One region of the Neorhizobium tunisiense genome, then DNA from elsewhere that is predicted to be linked to it. Evidence: predicted binding sites of a transcription regulator. Region 1 holds the regulator's gene; each other region holds the start of a gene.
What was found. The regulator PhoB, encoded in region 1, activates phosphate uptake and scavenging genes when phosphate is short. The targets are predictions, from matches to a motif close to TGTCATNNANCTGTCAT.

Region 1 (4,370 bases):
CAGCGTACGGCCGTGGAAGGCACCTTCGAAGGTAATGATATGGAAGCGCTCCGGATGCCCCTTCACGAACTGATAGCGGCGCGCCGTCTTGATGGCACATTCCAGGGCCTCGGCGCCGGAATTGGTGAAGAACACCTTGTCCGCGAAAGAGTTGTCGGCGAGACGACGCGCCAGCTTCTCCTGGCCGGGCTGCTCGAAGAGGTTGGACGTGTGCCACACCTTGTCGGCCTGCGCCTTCAGCGCACCAACGAGATGCGGATGTCCGTGGCCGAGCGAATTGACCGCGACGCCGGAACCGAAATCGAGATATCGCTCCCCACTTTCCGTCACAAGCCATACGCCCTCGCCGCGCTCGAAACGCAGCGGAGCCCGGGCAAACGTGTCGAAAAGCGCGGCTTCAGCCATGGCGACATCACTCCTCTAGGCAGTCCAAAAAGGCCCATGGAACGGGCCGAAAAAACCAAAAATGCCGCCCACTGGGCGGCGGGGGCACTATCGGGGTTTAGGCCATCAATGTCAACAAAGCTCGGCGTTTTGGGCGGATCCGGGCCGGAAGGCGAAAGGCGCCGGCCAATGTGACAAAAATGACTCTCCCGGACAGCAAGTTGGGGAAAACCACGAAATCGATTCCCGCAGATTCTCCCGACTCTTGCCACGGAGTCAGCCTCACACTAGGTTAAAGATCAATTACTAGACTGCATGCGGCGGAACTAGTCACCTCAAGCATAGATATAGTGGGTGCTGCGAAATGAATTTCGCAGCAAAGGTGGAAGGATTCTGCATGCCAGCAACGTTCAAAGGCGGAGAACGGGCATGAACTGGACAGACGAGCGTGTCGAGAAGCTCAAAAGATTATGGTCGGAGGGCCTCAGCGCCAGCCAGATCGCAGCGCAACTTGGAGGCGTAAGCCGAAATGCCGTGATCGGCAAGGTGCATCGTCTGAGCCTGCCGGGTCGGGCGAAAGCCGGCGGCACGGTAGCGACGGGCCGTTCATCTGCGGCCAAGCGCACGACGTCGGCGCCGCGAGCCCCGAACTATGCATCGCGCGTCGCGACCCGGACCGTTACCCGCGCCGTTGGTGCGACGATGGTCAAGGAAGAGGTCGAAATCGAGCCCTATCAGGAGATGGAATATCGTCCCGCCTCCAACGTGGTGGTGCCGATCTCCCGTCGCCTTGCATTGACCGAACTCACCGAGCGCACCTGCAAATGGCCGGTCGGCGATCCGCTCAAGGACGACTTCCACTTCTGCGGCTGCGAATCCCCGGATGCTTCGCCCTATTGCAGCTATCACGCAAAGCTCGCCTACCAGCCGGTCAACGAGCGGCGCAAGGTTGCTGCTCGGGTCTGAGCGGCAAGGCGACACGAGGGCTAGATCGGAAGCGGGCTTGAGGTCCGCTTTTTTGTTGCTGCATGGCAGATATGCCAGGCCCAAGCCTTGCTGCCGGGCGGCATTGCGCCTATTTCCAAAACAGCGAGGACGACCTCCCCCATTCGGGCAGAAACTCCGGGACGACCCGGAACAGAACCCAGGAGGTCATCATGCGCTCGACACGCGACCGTATCCGCCATGCCATCAGCTTCGAACTGATCGGGCTCGCTCTCATCACGCCGCTCGGCGCTATCGCCTTCGGCATGCCGGCTGCCGATATCGGCGTGGTCGGCATCGGCAGCGCGACGATCGCCACCGGCTGGAACTATCTTTACAATCTCGGCTTCGACCATCTGATGCAGCGCTTCACCGGCACCACACAGAAAAGCACCGCGATACGCGTGGCGCATGCGGTGTTGTTCGAACTTGGTCTGCTGATCGCGCTTTTGCCGCTGATCGCCTGGTATCTCGGCGTCAGCATCCTCCATGCTCTGATGATGGATGTGTCTTTCGCGGTCTTCTACGTGGTCTATGCCTTCGTCTTCAACTGGGCCTATGACCGGATCTTTCCGCTGCCGGAATGGCAGCGGCAGACCGAGGCGGCTTGAGTCGGCTCGTTAAGATTCCATCGAGTAACCCGCGCCGCGGACGGTGCGGATGACATCCTGCATGTTGGAGAAGTTGAGCGCTTTTCTCAGGCGCCCGACATGCACGTCTACGGTACGCTCATCGACATAGATGTCGTGGCCCCAGACGCCATCCAGAAGCTGCGACCGTGAGAACACACGGCCGGGCGAGGCCATCAGGAATTCCAGAAGGCGGAATTCGGTCGGGCCGAGGCGCACTTCACGGCTCTTGCGGTGAACGCGATGGGTTTCCCGATCGAGTTCGATATCGCCGCAACGGAGCACGCTGGAGAGCACTTCGGGACGGGCGCGGCGCAGCATCGCCTTGACGCGGGCCATCAGCTCCGGGGTCGAGAAGGGTTTTACCACATAGTCGTCAGCGCCGGTGGCGAGGCCGCGAACACGTTCGCTCTCCTCGCCGCGGGCCGTCAGCATGATGATCGGCAGGCGTTCCGTTTCCGAACGCGTGCGCAGACGGCGGCAGAGTTCGATGCCGGAAACGCCGGGTAGCATCCAGTCGAGTATCAGAAGATCCGGCGTACGCTCCTGAAGCCGGATTTCGGCTTCATCCCCCCGCAGGATCGTCTCGACCTCATAACCTTCCGCTTCGAGATTGTAGCGAAGAAGCACGCTGAGTGCTTCTTCATCCTCCACCACAGCGATTTTAGGCAGCATTTCAGCTCTGCTCCGTCAGCATTCCATCATTTATTCGGTGATCGCGCCGAGTGTGTTCGACGAGTCGTCCTTCGGGCGATCGCCCTCCGGCTGGGCGCCGGTCGTCATGTAGTAGATGGTCTCGGCGATGTTGGTGGCGTGGTCGCCGATACGCTCGATGTTCTTGGCGCAGAACAGCAGGTGCGTGCAGGTGGTGATGTTGCGCGGATCCTCCATCATGTAGGTGAGGAGTTCGCGGAACAGCGAGGTGTACATCGCGTCGATTTCCTCGTCGCGGATGCGGATCGCCTCGGCCTTCTCCGCCGAACGTGTCGCGTAGACGTCGAGGACGTCCTTGAGCTGCACGAGGGCGAGATCGGAGAGATGTTCCAGACCGCGGGCGAGCTTGCGCGGAACGCCTGTGCCCTGAACCGCGATAACGCGCTTGGCGGTGTTCTTGCCAAGGTCGCCGACGCGCTCCAGATCGGAGGCGATGCGCAACGAACCGACAATCTCGCGAAGGTCGGCCGCAACCGGCTGGCGGCGGGCGATCGTGATGATCGCCTTGTCGCCGATCTCGCGCTCGGCGTGATCGAGGATCACGTCGTCGGAGATGACCTTCTGCGCGAGTGCGGCGTCGGAATTGACCAGCGCACGCACGGCGTCCGAGCACATCTGCTCGGCGAGGCCACCCATTTCGGAGATGCGGCGGCTCAGGTATTTCAGTTCGTCGTCATATGCCGACAGGATATGGGTCGATGCCATCTTCTAGTCCTCAAAATTGATTTTCAGGCGGCACAATCGGCTGGATCAGCCGAAACGGCCCATGATGTAATCCTGGGTGCGCTGATCGTCGGGATTGGTGAACATCTTGTCGGTGTCGTTCTCCTCGACGAGTTGGCCGAGATGGAACATGGCGGTGCGCTGCGACACGCGGGCAGCCTGCTGCATCGAGTGCGTCACGATGACGATCGTGTAGTTGGCACGCAGTTCATGGATGAGTTCTTCAACCTTGGCGGTCGCGATCGGGTCGAGAGCCGAGCAGGGTTCGTCCATCAGGATGACTTCCGGCGACACGGCGATCGCACGGGCGATGCACAGACGCTGCTGCTGACCGCCGGAGAGGCCGGTGCCGGATTCGTGCAGGCGATCCTTGACTTCGCCCCAGAGGCCAGCGCGCTGCAGGCTCGCCTCGACGATCTGGTCCATATCGGCCTTGCTCTTGGACAGGCCGTGGATGCGCGGACCGTAGGAGACGTTCTCGTAGATGGTCTTCGGGAACGGGTTCGGTTTCTGGAAAACCATGCCGACACGGGCGCGAAGTTCCACGACGTCGATGTTCTGGTCGTAGATATCGTCCGCATCGAGGGTGATCTTGCCGGTGACGCGGCAATTCTCGATCGTGTCGTTCATGCGGTTGAGGCAGCGCAGGAAGGTGGACTTGCCGCAGCCGGAAGGACCGATGAGAGCCGTCACAGTGTTTTCGCGGACGTTGAGGTTCACGTCGAAAAGCGCACGCTTTTCGCCGTAATACACCGAAACGTCCTTACCGATCATCTTGTGGGGAGCATCGCTCATCTTTTGGTCCAGCGCCTTTTCTACTGCCGATTCTGACATCATATTCATTGTCATACTCCTTCTACCAGCGCCGCTCGAAGCGACGCCGCAAGAGAATTGCGCCAACATTCATTAGGATGAGGAACAGGAGCAGGATGATGA
Region 2 (4,370 bases), on a different contig from region 1:
ATGGACCTTGAATATCTCCATCACTGTTCCCGTGACGTGGTAGACGAGGATGACCCGGGCTTCGTCCCAGCTTTCCATCTTGAAGCGCAGGAACAAGATCTGGATTGTCAGGGCCGCAAGGAATAGGAAATCGTAGCGATGGATCGGCCAGCCCGGTTGCCAGATGACTTTGGTGACGAGCAGCAGCGCCAGCATGATCGCTGCAAACAGGCAAGCCCAGGCCTGTTTCAGCCCGAACAGGAGGAATTCTGAAATCCACCATGGAAGCGGCGCCAGTGCGCTACGAATAAGAATTCGCAGCGGCTCGAGATAAGGCCCTGTCTCGTGGGCCGCCGGACGTTCGCGATAGCCTTGATCCATCCGCCATCAGTCCGTCAGCTATGGGCGAATATATCGGCCTCTTCCCAGCCCAGCAGGTCCAGCTTCGCCCGCGTCGGCAGGAATTCGAAACAGGCCTGGGCAAGTTCGACACGCCTGTCGCGCACCAGGCGGTAGCTCAGCTTGTCGCGCAGCGCATGCAGGTGCAGCACGTCGGAGGCCGCATATTCGAGCTGCGCCGGCGAAAGAACCTCGGCTGCCCAGTCGGATTGCTGCTGCGCCTTGGAAACATCGACGTCCAGCATTTCCTTCAGATTGTCCTTCAGTCCGTGCCGGTCCGTGTAGGTGCGGGTCAGCCGCGAGGCGATCTTGGTGCAGAACACCGGCGTCGTGGTCACGCCGAACGTATGGAAGAGCACGGCGATATCGAAGCGGCCGTAGTGGAAGATCTTCTGGCGCATCGGATCGGCAAGCATGGAGACGAGGTTTGGAGCCTCGTTCTGGCCGGCCGCGATGCGGATCACGTCGGCGGAACCGTCGCCCGGCGAAAGCTGCACGACGCAAAGCCGATCGCGGCGGGGTACGAGGCCGAGGGTTTCCGTGTCGATGGCAATCGCCCCCCTATAACGCGCCGCATCCGCTGCCGGAATATCGCCTTCGTGATACCTGATCTCTGCCATGTCCGCCTCCGTCCGTCCGTCTGTCTTGTCGGAATCGCTATAAACCACGTTTTTCCCGAGCGATATGGTGATCTTGAGAGAGCGGTGCAGGGGTGCCGACAAAGCCTCGCTGAGCGATCGTATAGGCCCGGGGGCATTTGCTCAGCTCTGCGCCCAATGCATTGCTGCATTGCAGCAGGGTGGGTTGGCGTGATTAAACGATTAGCCTATATATTTATTCATCGAGCGACGCACTCCTCCTCCCAGTGTTGCTCGATACGGATCGACAACATCCTCCTCCTCCCAGTTGTCGATCAAGTTTAAAGCCTGGCGCACCCTCCTCCCGCGCCAGGCTTTTTCCGTTTCTGGAGCACGGTTCCCCCTTATAAAGCACTGTTATTCGCCTCACGGCAGCCGAGCTCGTGCGGGTTGCGATCTGTGACTGGCGTCACGTGTGTGTCACGCGGCGCCGATATACGAAACCTCGCCTTCCCTTTGAACTTTTCGTGAGGTTACTATGCGCAAGATTTTTGCCGCCCTGGTCGTTTCGACCGTGCTCGCCGGCGCCGCCCAGGCCGCCACCGTATATCCGCTGGATCGTGCCACGATCCTCGCCGGTTCACCATTCGACTTCAAGGTCGAGTTCAACTCGGTCGTCAAGCCGCAAGACGTCAAGATCACCGTCAACGGTCAGGACTACAAGGCCGTTCTCGGCAAGGAAATCCAGTTCGTCGCGGAAGAAAAGAACAAGGACAAGCTCCTCGGTTCTGCCGTCATTCTGCGCGGCCTGACGCTCGCCAATGCCGGCGACTACAAGGTCGAGATCTCGGCCGGCTCCGAGACCAGGACCGTCACCTGGAACGTCTACGGCACGGGCGCTGCCCCGAAGGCCAGGAACGTCATCTTCCTGCTCGGCGACGGACTGTCGGTCGCACACCGCACCGCTGCCCGCATCATGTCCAAGGGCATGACCGAAGGCAAGGCGAACGGCCGCCTCGCCATGGACGACCTCGATCATATGGCTTTTGTCGGAACCTCGGCCACCAACGCGACCAACACCGACTCGGCCAACACGATGTCCGCCTATATGACCGGTCACAAGACCGCCGTGAACGCGATCGGCGTCTACGCCGACCGTACCCCGGACCCGTTGGACGACCCGCGTGTCGAAACGATCGCCGAAGCCCTCCGCCGCCAGACCGGCAAATCGATCGGTATCGTCGCCACGTCCGAAATCGAGGACGCCACGCCGGCTGCCGTCGTCGCCCACACCCGCAACCGTAACGACAAGGCAGATGTCGTCGGCATGCTTCTCGACGTGAAGCCGGAAGTCGTGCTCGGCGGCGGTTCCGCTTACTTCCTGCCGCAGGCGACTGCCGGTTCGAAGCGCAAGGACGACAAGGACTTTATCAAGCTCTTCAAGGATGCCGGTTACACGCTCGCCACCGACAAGAACGAACTCGCCGCCGGCGCAAATGCCAATGGGCTGCTGCTCGGCCTGTTCCATCCCGGCAATCTGGACGTCACGCTCGACCGCGAGTTCCTGAAGAAGGGCACCGTCGAAAAGTATCCGAACCAGCCGGGTCTCGTCGCCATGACCAAGGTTGCTCTCGATCGCCTTTCCAGGGATCAGGACGGTTTCTTCCTGATGGTCGAAGCTTCCTCTATCGACAAGATGTCCCATCCACTCGATTGGGACCGCGCCGTCGTCGACACCATCGAATTCGACCAGGCGGTCGCGGCTGCCCGCGAGTTCCAGAAGACGCATCCGGACACGCTGATCGTCGTCACCGGCGACCACACCCATGGCGTTTCGATCATCGGCACGGTTGACGACGAAAAGCCGGGCACCGAGATGCGCGAAAAGGTCGGCATCTATGCGGAAGCCGGCTTCCCGAACTACAAGGACGAAAACGGCGACGGCTATCCGGACAAGATCGACGTCTCGCGCCGCCTGTACCTCGCCGCCAATAACGGCCCCGACCACTACGAAACCTTCCGCCCGAAGATGGATGGCCCGTTCGTTCCGGCCATCCAGAACGAGAAGAAGGAATACATCGCCAACGAACAGTACAAGAATGTCCCCGGCGCAGTTTTCGTCCAGGGCAACATTCCGAAAAGTGGCGACAGCGGCGTGCACTCGGTCGACGACGTCGTCCTGCAGTCCTCCGGCCCCGGTTCGGAAGGGTTCAAGGGTTACATGGAACAAAGCGACATCTACAAGGTGCTCGCCGATACCTTCGCTCTCGGCAGCAAGCAGACCAACTAAGGTCTGGCCGCCTGCCGCGCCCGTGGTAAAACAATGTTCCCGGCCGGGACTCGGCCGGGAACACCGTTTCAGGAGGTTTCATGGAAAAGCGTTTTTCCCGGGGTTTCAGCCGGCGCAGCTTGCTCGGCCTGGCTGCCGCCGCTCCGCTGTTGGCGGCAGCCCGTTCCGCTGTCGCTTCCGATGATCTTGGTTTCAACGAACTCTATGGCAAATATGGCGTTCTGGGCCTCGAATTTTCCGACAAGGTGAAGAAGCTGGCGGGCCAGCCGGTGGCGATCCGCGGTTTCATGGCGCCGCCGCTGAAGGCCGAAGCCGCTTTCTTCGTGCTGACCGAAGTCCCGATGGCGCTTTGCCCCTTCTGCTCCTCCGACGCGGACTGGCCCGACAACATCATCGTCGTCTATCTCCACCGCAAGCAGACATTCACCCAGGCGAACGAAACGATCGAAGTGCGCGGCACCCTCGAGGTCGGCTCATGGAAGGACCCCGAGACCGGATTTGTCAGCCTGTTGAGGATCCGAGACGCGGCATATCAGGCCGCATGACCATGCTCTCCCTACGTATCGACACTCTGGCCAAATTCTTCCCCGGCCTGGATAACCCCGTCCTGCTGGTCGATTTCCTGACGATCGCGGCCGGCGAGCGCGTTGCCGTCACCGGCGGTTCCGGGTCCGGCAAGAGCACCTTCATCAACATCATCACCGGGCTCGAACGCCCCACCTCCGGAAATGTCGTCTGGAGGGGCGAGGATATCAGCCGGTTTTCCGAGACGGCGCGTGACCGCTGGCGGGCAGAACATGTCGGCCTCGTCATGCAGGATTTTCATCTTTTTCCCGGCCTTTCGGCGGTGGAGAACGTGCTTCTGCCGGCACGGCTGGCGCGGGTCGCCGATGCCGCCCTGACCGCGCGTGCGCATGATCTCCTGAAGGGCGTTGGCCTTTCCCGCCCGGACCAGAAGATCGAGACCATGTCGCGCGGCGAGATGCAGCGCGTCGCGATTGCCCGCGCCGTCCTGCGAAAGCCAGGCGTGATCGTCGCCGACGAGCCGACAGCCAGCCTCGATGTCGAGGCGGGCGAGGCAGTTGGACGACTGCTGCTCGACATGGCGGCGGAGGCGAAAAGCA
Region 3 (4,370 bases), on a different contig from region 1:
AGGGGGACGGTCAGGCCGGCCCACGAATTCAGCATGCCAAGGTCGGCGACGATCTTGTACGTCGGCATGATGCGCACCTCGACCGGCAGCATCAGCGTCACGAAGATGATCCAGAACGCCAGCAGCCGGAAAGGAAACCGGAAATAGACGATCGCAAAGGCTGACAGGATCGAGATCGCGATTTTCCCGACCGTGATCGCCAACGCCATGATCAGGGAGTTCAGCGCCATGTGCGAATAGTTGGGCAGGCCGTGAGCGGCAGAGGCGCTCGTCAGAATGGTCGAATAGTTCTCGATGAGATGCGAGCCCGGCAGAAGCGGAACAGGCCCGCTCATCAGCGTCGAGATGTCATGGGTCGATGCCACGATCGCGACATAGACCGGTAGCGCGACCACCAGAAATCCCAGAATCAGGAAAGCGTGGGTGACGAAGGTGAGGAAGGGGCGATTTTCAACCATGATCGTTCCTCAATACTGGACGCGGCGTTCGACGAAGCGGAACTGAACGAAGGTCAGCAGCATCACGATCAACATCAGCAATACCGACTGCGCCGAGGACGACCCGATGTTCAGACCAACGTAACCGTCCTGATAGACCTTGTAGACGAGCGTGGTCGTCGTCTGGGCAGGCCCGCCGCCCGTCGTGGCATCGACGATCGGGAAGGTGTCGAACATCGTGTAGTTCACGTTGATGATGAACAGGAAAAACGTCGTCGGCGACAGAAGCGGCAGAGAGATGGTGAAGAAGCGCCTCACCGGCCCCGAACCGTCAATGGCGGCAGCCTCGATCAGCGACTGGGGCACTGATTGCAGCCCGGCCAGGAAGAAAAGGAAGTTGTAGGAGATCTGCTTCCAGGCTGCCGCGATGATGATCAGGATCATGGCATGCGTGCCGTTGAGATCATGGTCCCAGCGAATTCCTATGCGCTCCAGGAAGAAGGGCAGCAGGCCGGTGGATGTATTGAAGAGAAACCACCACAGGACGCCCGCCACGACAGGTGCGACGGCATAGGGCCAGACAAGCAGGGTGGTATAGATTTTCGCGGACCGTGCCAGGCGGTCGACCGCCGCCGCGAATGCCAGGCCGAGCACCATCGAAAGGGCGGTTACGGACACCGCGAATACGGCGGTGCGCCAGAGCGCATCCAGATAGTTCGGGTCCGCAAACAACTGCCGATAGTGGGTCAGCCCTACGAAAACGGTCGAGAAGCCAAACGGATCTTCCCGCTCGAAGGAGGATTTCACTGCCTGCGCGGCAGGCCAGATGAAGAAAACGAGCGTGATAGCGAGCTGGGGCGCGAGCAGCAGATAGGGCAGCAGGCGGTTGTTGAAGGTTGTTCTTTTGGTATCCACCGGTCCCTCACCACAACGTAACAAGCAAGCAAGGGAGGGCCGGCGACAGCCGGTCCTCCCCTGAGCGATCGAAGCAATCAGTTCGAGTTGGCAGCCTCGAATTCACGCAGAAGCGCGTTGCCGCGCTGCACCGCGCTGTCGAGCGCCTGCTTGGCGTCCTTCTTGTTGGCGAGGAGTGCCTGGAACTCTTCGTCGACAATGGTACGGACCTGGGTGAAGTTGCCGAACCGCACGCCCTTCGAATTTTCCGAGGGAGTACCGCGGGTGATCTGCTTGATGGCGATGTCGGAACCCGGGTTCTTTGCGTAATAACCCTGCTTCTGGCCGAGATCGTACGCGGCATTGGTGATCGGCAGGTAACCGGTGAACTGGTGCCAATCGGCCTGGACTTCCGGCTTGGAGAGATAGCTGAAGAACTTGGCTACACCCTTGTAGGTCGCCTTTTCCTTGCCGTTCAGCACCCAGAGGGTGGCGCCGCCGATGATGGAGTTCTTCGGCTCCTTGATCTCGTCGTCATAATAAGGCAGCGGAGCGAAGCCCGGCGTGAAGGTCTTGGCGTTGTTGATGACGCCTGCGCGGCCTGCGGAGGAGTTCATCGTGATAGCGCATTCCTGGGAATAGAACATGGTCGCCGCCTGGTCGCCGCCGACCGGACCGCCATACTTGAACAGGCCTTCGTCCTGCCACTTCTTCAGGTTTGCCCAGTGCTTGGCCTGCAGAGGACCGTTGAAGGTGAACTCAGACTTCACACCGCCGAAACCGTTCTGCAGGGTGCCGAAAGGCTTGTCGTGCAGCGCCGAAAGGTTTTCGGTCTGGACCCAGGTAATCCAGGCCGAGGTGAGGCCGCACTTGGCAGCGCCGGAGGAAACGATCTTCCTCGAGAATTCCTCGACTTCCTTCCAGGTCTTCGGGGCAACCTCGGGATCAAGGCCGGCCTTTTTGAAGACGTCCTTGTTATAATACATGATCGGCGTGGAGGAATTGAAGGGCAGCGACAGGATGTTGCCCTTCGTATCGGAATAATAGCCGGTGACCGGAGACAGGAATGTCTTGGTGTCGAAGGGCTCGCCTTCATCGGCCATCAGCTTGTAGACCGGATAGACGGCGCCCTTGGCGGCCATCATCGTGCCGGTGCCAACTTCGAAGACCTGGACGATGGCCGGCTGCTGGCCGGCACGGAACGCGGCGATCGCGGCGGTCAACGTTTCCGGATAACTTCCCTTGTAGACTGGGACGACCTTGTAGTCGCTCTGGCTCTCGTTGAACTTCTGAGCGATCTCTTCGAGCTTCTTGCCGAGCTCGCCGCCCATGGCATGCCACCAGGTGACCTCGGTCGCGGCAAGCGACGAAGTCGCGGACAGTGCGACCGCGAGCGCGGCCATCGAAAGCTTTTTGAACATTTTTAAGGTCCTCTCCACCTTTGTTGGGGTGAGGATCGCAATAGGGCTACGCTGTGACAGGCCCTTAACAGTTTCATGTCAGAAATATTACATTGCACACCTATGCAATAATTTCACATCATCGTCAGAAAGCGTTCGCAAAATGCCGCGGCAGGCGGCCAGGAAGCACCGCGATCACGTCGTAACGCTGGGACAATCTTGCAGCATCCTTCCGCTTTGAAAGCCAGATATCGCTTGCGGCTCGAATCCGGTTCTGGGTGGTGTAACCGACGGCATCGATCGCCTCCCGTTCGCCGATCCGCGCCTTCACCTCGACAAAGGCCACGACATCACCCTTGCGGACGATGAGATCGATCTCGCCGAGCCTGGTGCGGTAGCGGATCGCCAAAATCCTGTAGCCTTTGGCCAATAGATAAAGTGCGGCGAGATATTCCGAGACATGGCCCCATCGCTGAGCCTTCTGCCGCTCCGCTTTGCGGCGCTTCAGGCTTGGGTCACTCTCCGCCACCTGCGTCGCCTTTCAGGTCCAGAAGCCGCTGATAGAGATCCTTGCGCGGAAGTCCCGTCACGCGGGCAGCTTCGGCGGCGGCCTTGGCGGCCGGCATGACAGACGCCAACTGGCGCAACAGCGCGTCCACCTCGATCTCGCCGGGAGGCTCCTCGGCCTCCGGCGGCGCCAGAAGCAGCACGATCTCGCCCTTCACGACGCGGTCGTCATTATAATAGGCGGCGAGTTCTTCCAGCGTGCCACGGCGGAACTCTTCGAAAGTCTTGGTCAGTTCGCGGCAGACCGTCGCACGCCGGTTCGCCCCCAGCACTTCGGCGGCGGCGCCAAGCGTTGCGCCGATGCGATGCGGCGATTCAAAGAAGATCAACGTCGCCGGCACCTTTGAAAGCTCGGCCAGCCGGTCGCGCCGGCCCTTGTCCCTGACCGGCAGGAAACCGGCGAACAGGAACGCATCGGACGGCATGCCGGAACCGACAAGGGCTGCGAGCGGCGCCGAGGCGCCGGGGATCGGCACGACCTTGTAGCCGGCTTCGATTGCCATCTGGCCAAGCCGGTAGCCGGGATCGGAAACGAGAGGCGTGCCGGCATCGGAGACCAGCGCCACCGATTTCCCCTCCTGCAGCGCGGCGATCAGCTTCGGCCCGACTTCATCCGAATTGTGCTCGTGATAGGCGTAGGGCCGGTTGACGATACCGTAGCGGTCCAGCAGCACGCGGGTGACGCGGGTATCCTCGCAGGCCAGCACATCGGCGCCGGAGAGCGTTTCGAGCGCCCGCAGCGTGATGTCGCCGAGATTGCCGATCGGGGTTGCGACCAGATAAAGCGCCGGCTCCAGCGGCCGCGCGGGCACGAAAGTATTGGCGACGCGATAGCCGCGCTGGCTGCTCTTCAGGTCATCGGTCAAGGGGTGTCACGCGCAAAAGGATGGTCATGAGCCTTTATGGGCAAGCCGGCAGGCTTCGGCAAGTAAAGCGCAAGCTGTTGAGAACGCATATTTTCTGTGTGCAGTGCGTGAGACAGATGTGAAATGACTTGCTAACGCCTTGTTCACCTCTTGCTTTTGGAACGCGTTGTCTGCCATTTTGCCGGTCCACATCATCCGGCTCGCCC

Region 2: a site for PhoB is predicted at 1,424-1,440, ahead of ABCW43_RS23360 (alkaline phosphatase). Genes of this name have one in related genera too.
Region 3: a site for PhoB is predicted at 2,828-2,844, ahead of ugpB (sn-glycerol-3-phosphate ABC transporter substrate-binding protein UgpB). Genes of this name have one in related genera too.

Annotation. Positions count from the first base shown of each region.
Region 1 is NZ_JBDIUU010000001.1:1,667,989-1,672,358, forward strand. It holds gene ABCW43_RS08725 (aspartate aminotransferase family protein) at 1-405, opposite strand, end outside; gene ABCW43_RS08730 (GcrA family cell cycle regulator) at 814-1,350, shown strand; gene ABCW43_RS08735 (PACE efflux transporter) at 1,542-1,979, shown strand; gene phoB (phosphate regulon transcriptional regulator PhoB) at 1,989-2,672, opposite strand; gene phoU (phosphate signaling complex protein PhoU) at 2,703-3,416, opposite strand; gene pstB (phosphate ABC transporter ATP-binding protein PstB) at 3,462-4,277, opposite strand; gene pstA (phosphate ABC transporter permease PstA) at 4,291-4,370, opposite strand, start outside.
Region 2 is NZ_JBDIUU010000009.1:72,801-77,170, forward strand. It holds gene ABCW43_RS23350 (DUF817 domain-containing protein) at 1-360, opposite strand, end outside; gene ABCW43_RS23355 (ribonuclease D) at 375-998, opposite strand; gene ABCW43_RS23360 (alkaline phosphatase) at 1,495-3,246, shown strand; gene ABCW43_RS23365 (hypothetical protein) at 3,327-3,791, shown strand; gene ABCW43_RS23370 (ABC transporter ATP-binding protein) at 3,794-4,370, shown strand, end outside.
Region 3 is NZ_JBDIUU010000009.1:283,189-287,558, reverse strand. It holds gene ugpE (sn-glycerol-3-phosphate ABC transporter permease UgpE) at 1-458, opposite strand, end outside; gene ugpA (sn-glycerol-3-phosphate ABC transporter permease UgpA) at 468-1,352, opposite strand; gene ugpB (sn-glycerol-3-phosphate ABC transporter substrate-binding protein UgpB) at 1,430-2,752, opposite strand; gene ABCW43_RS24500 (YraN family protein) at 2,877-3,260, opposite strand; gene rsmI (16S rRNA (cytidine(1402)-2'-O)-methyltransferase) at 3,247-4,164, opposite strand.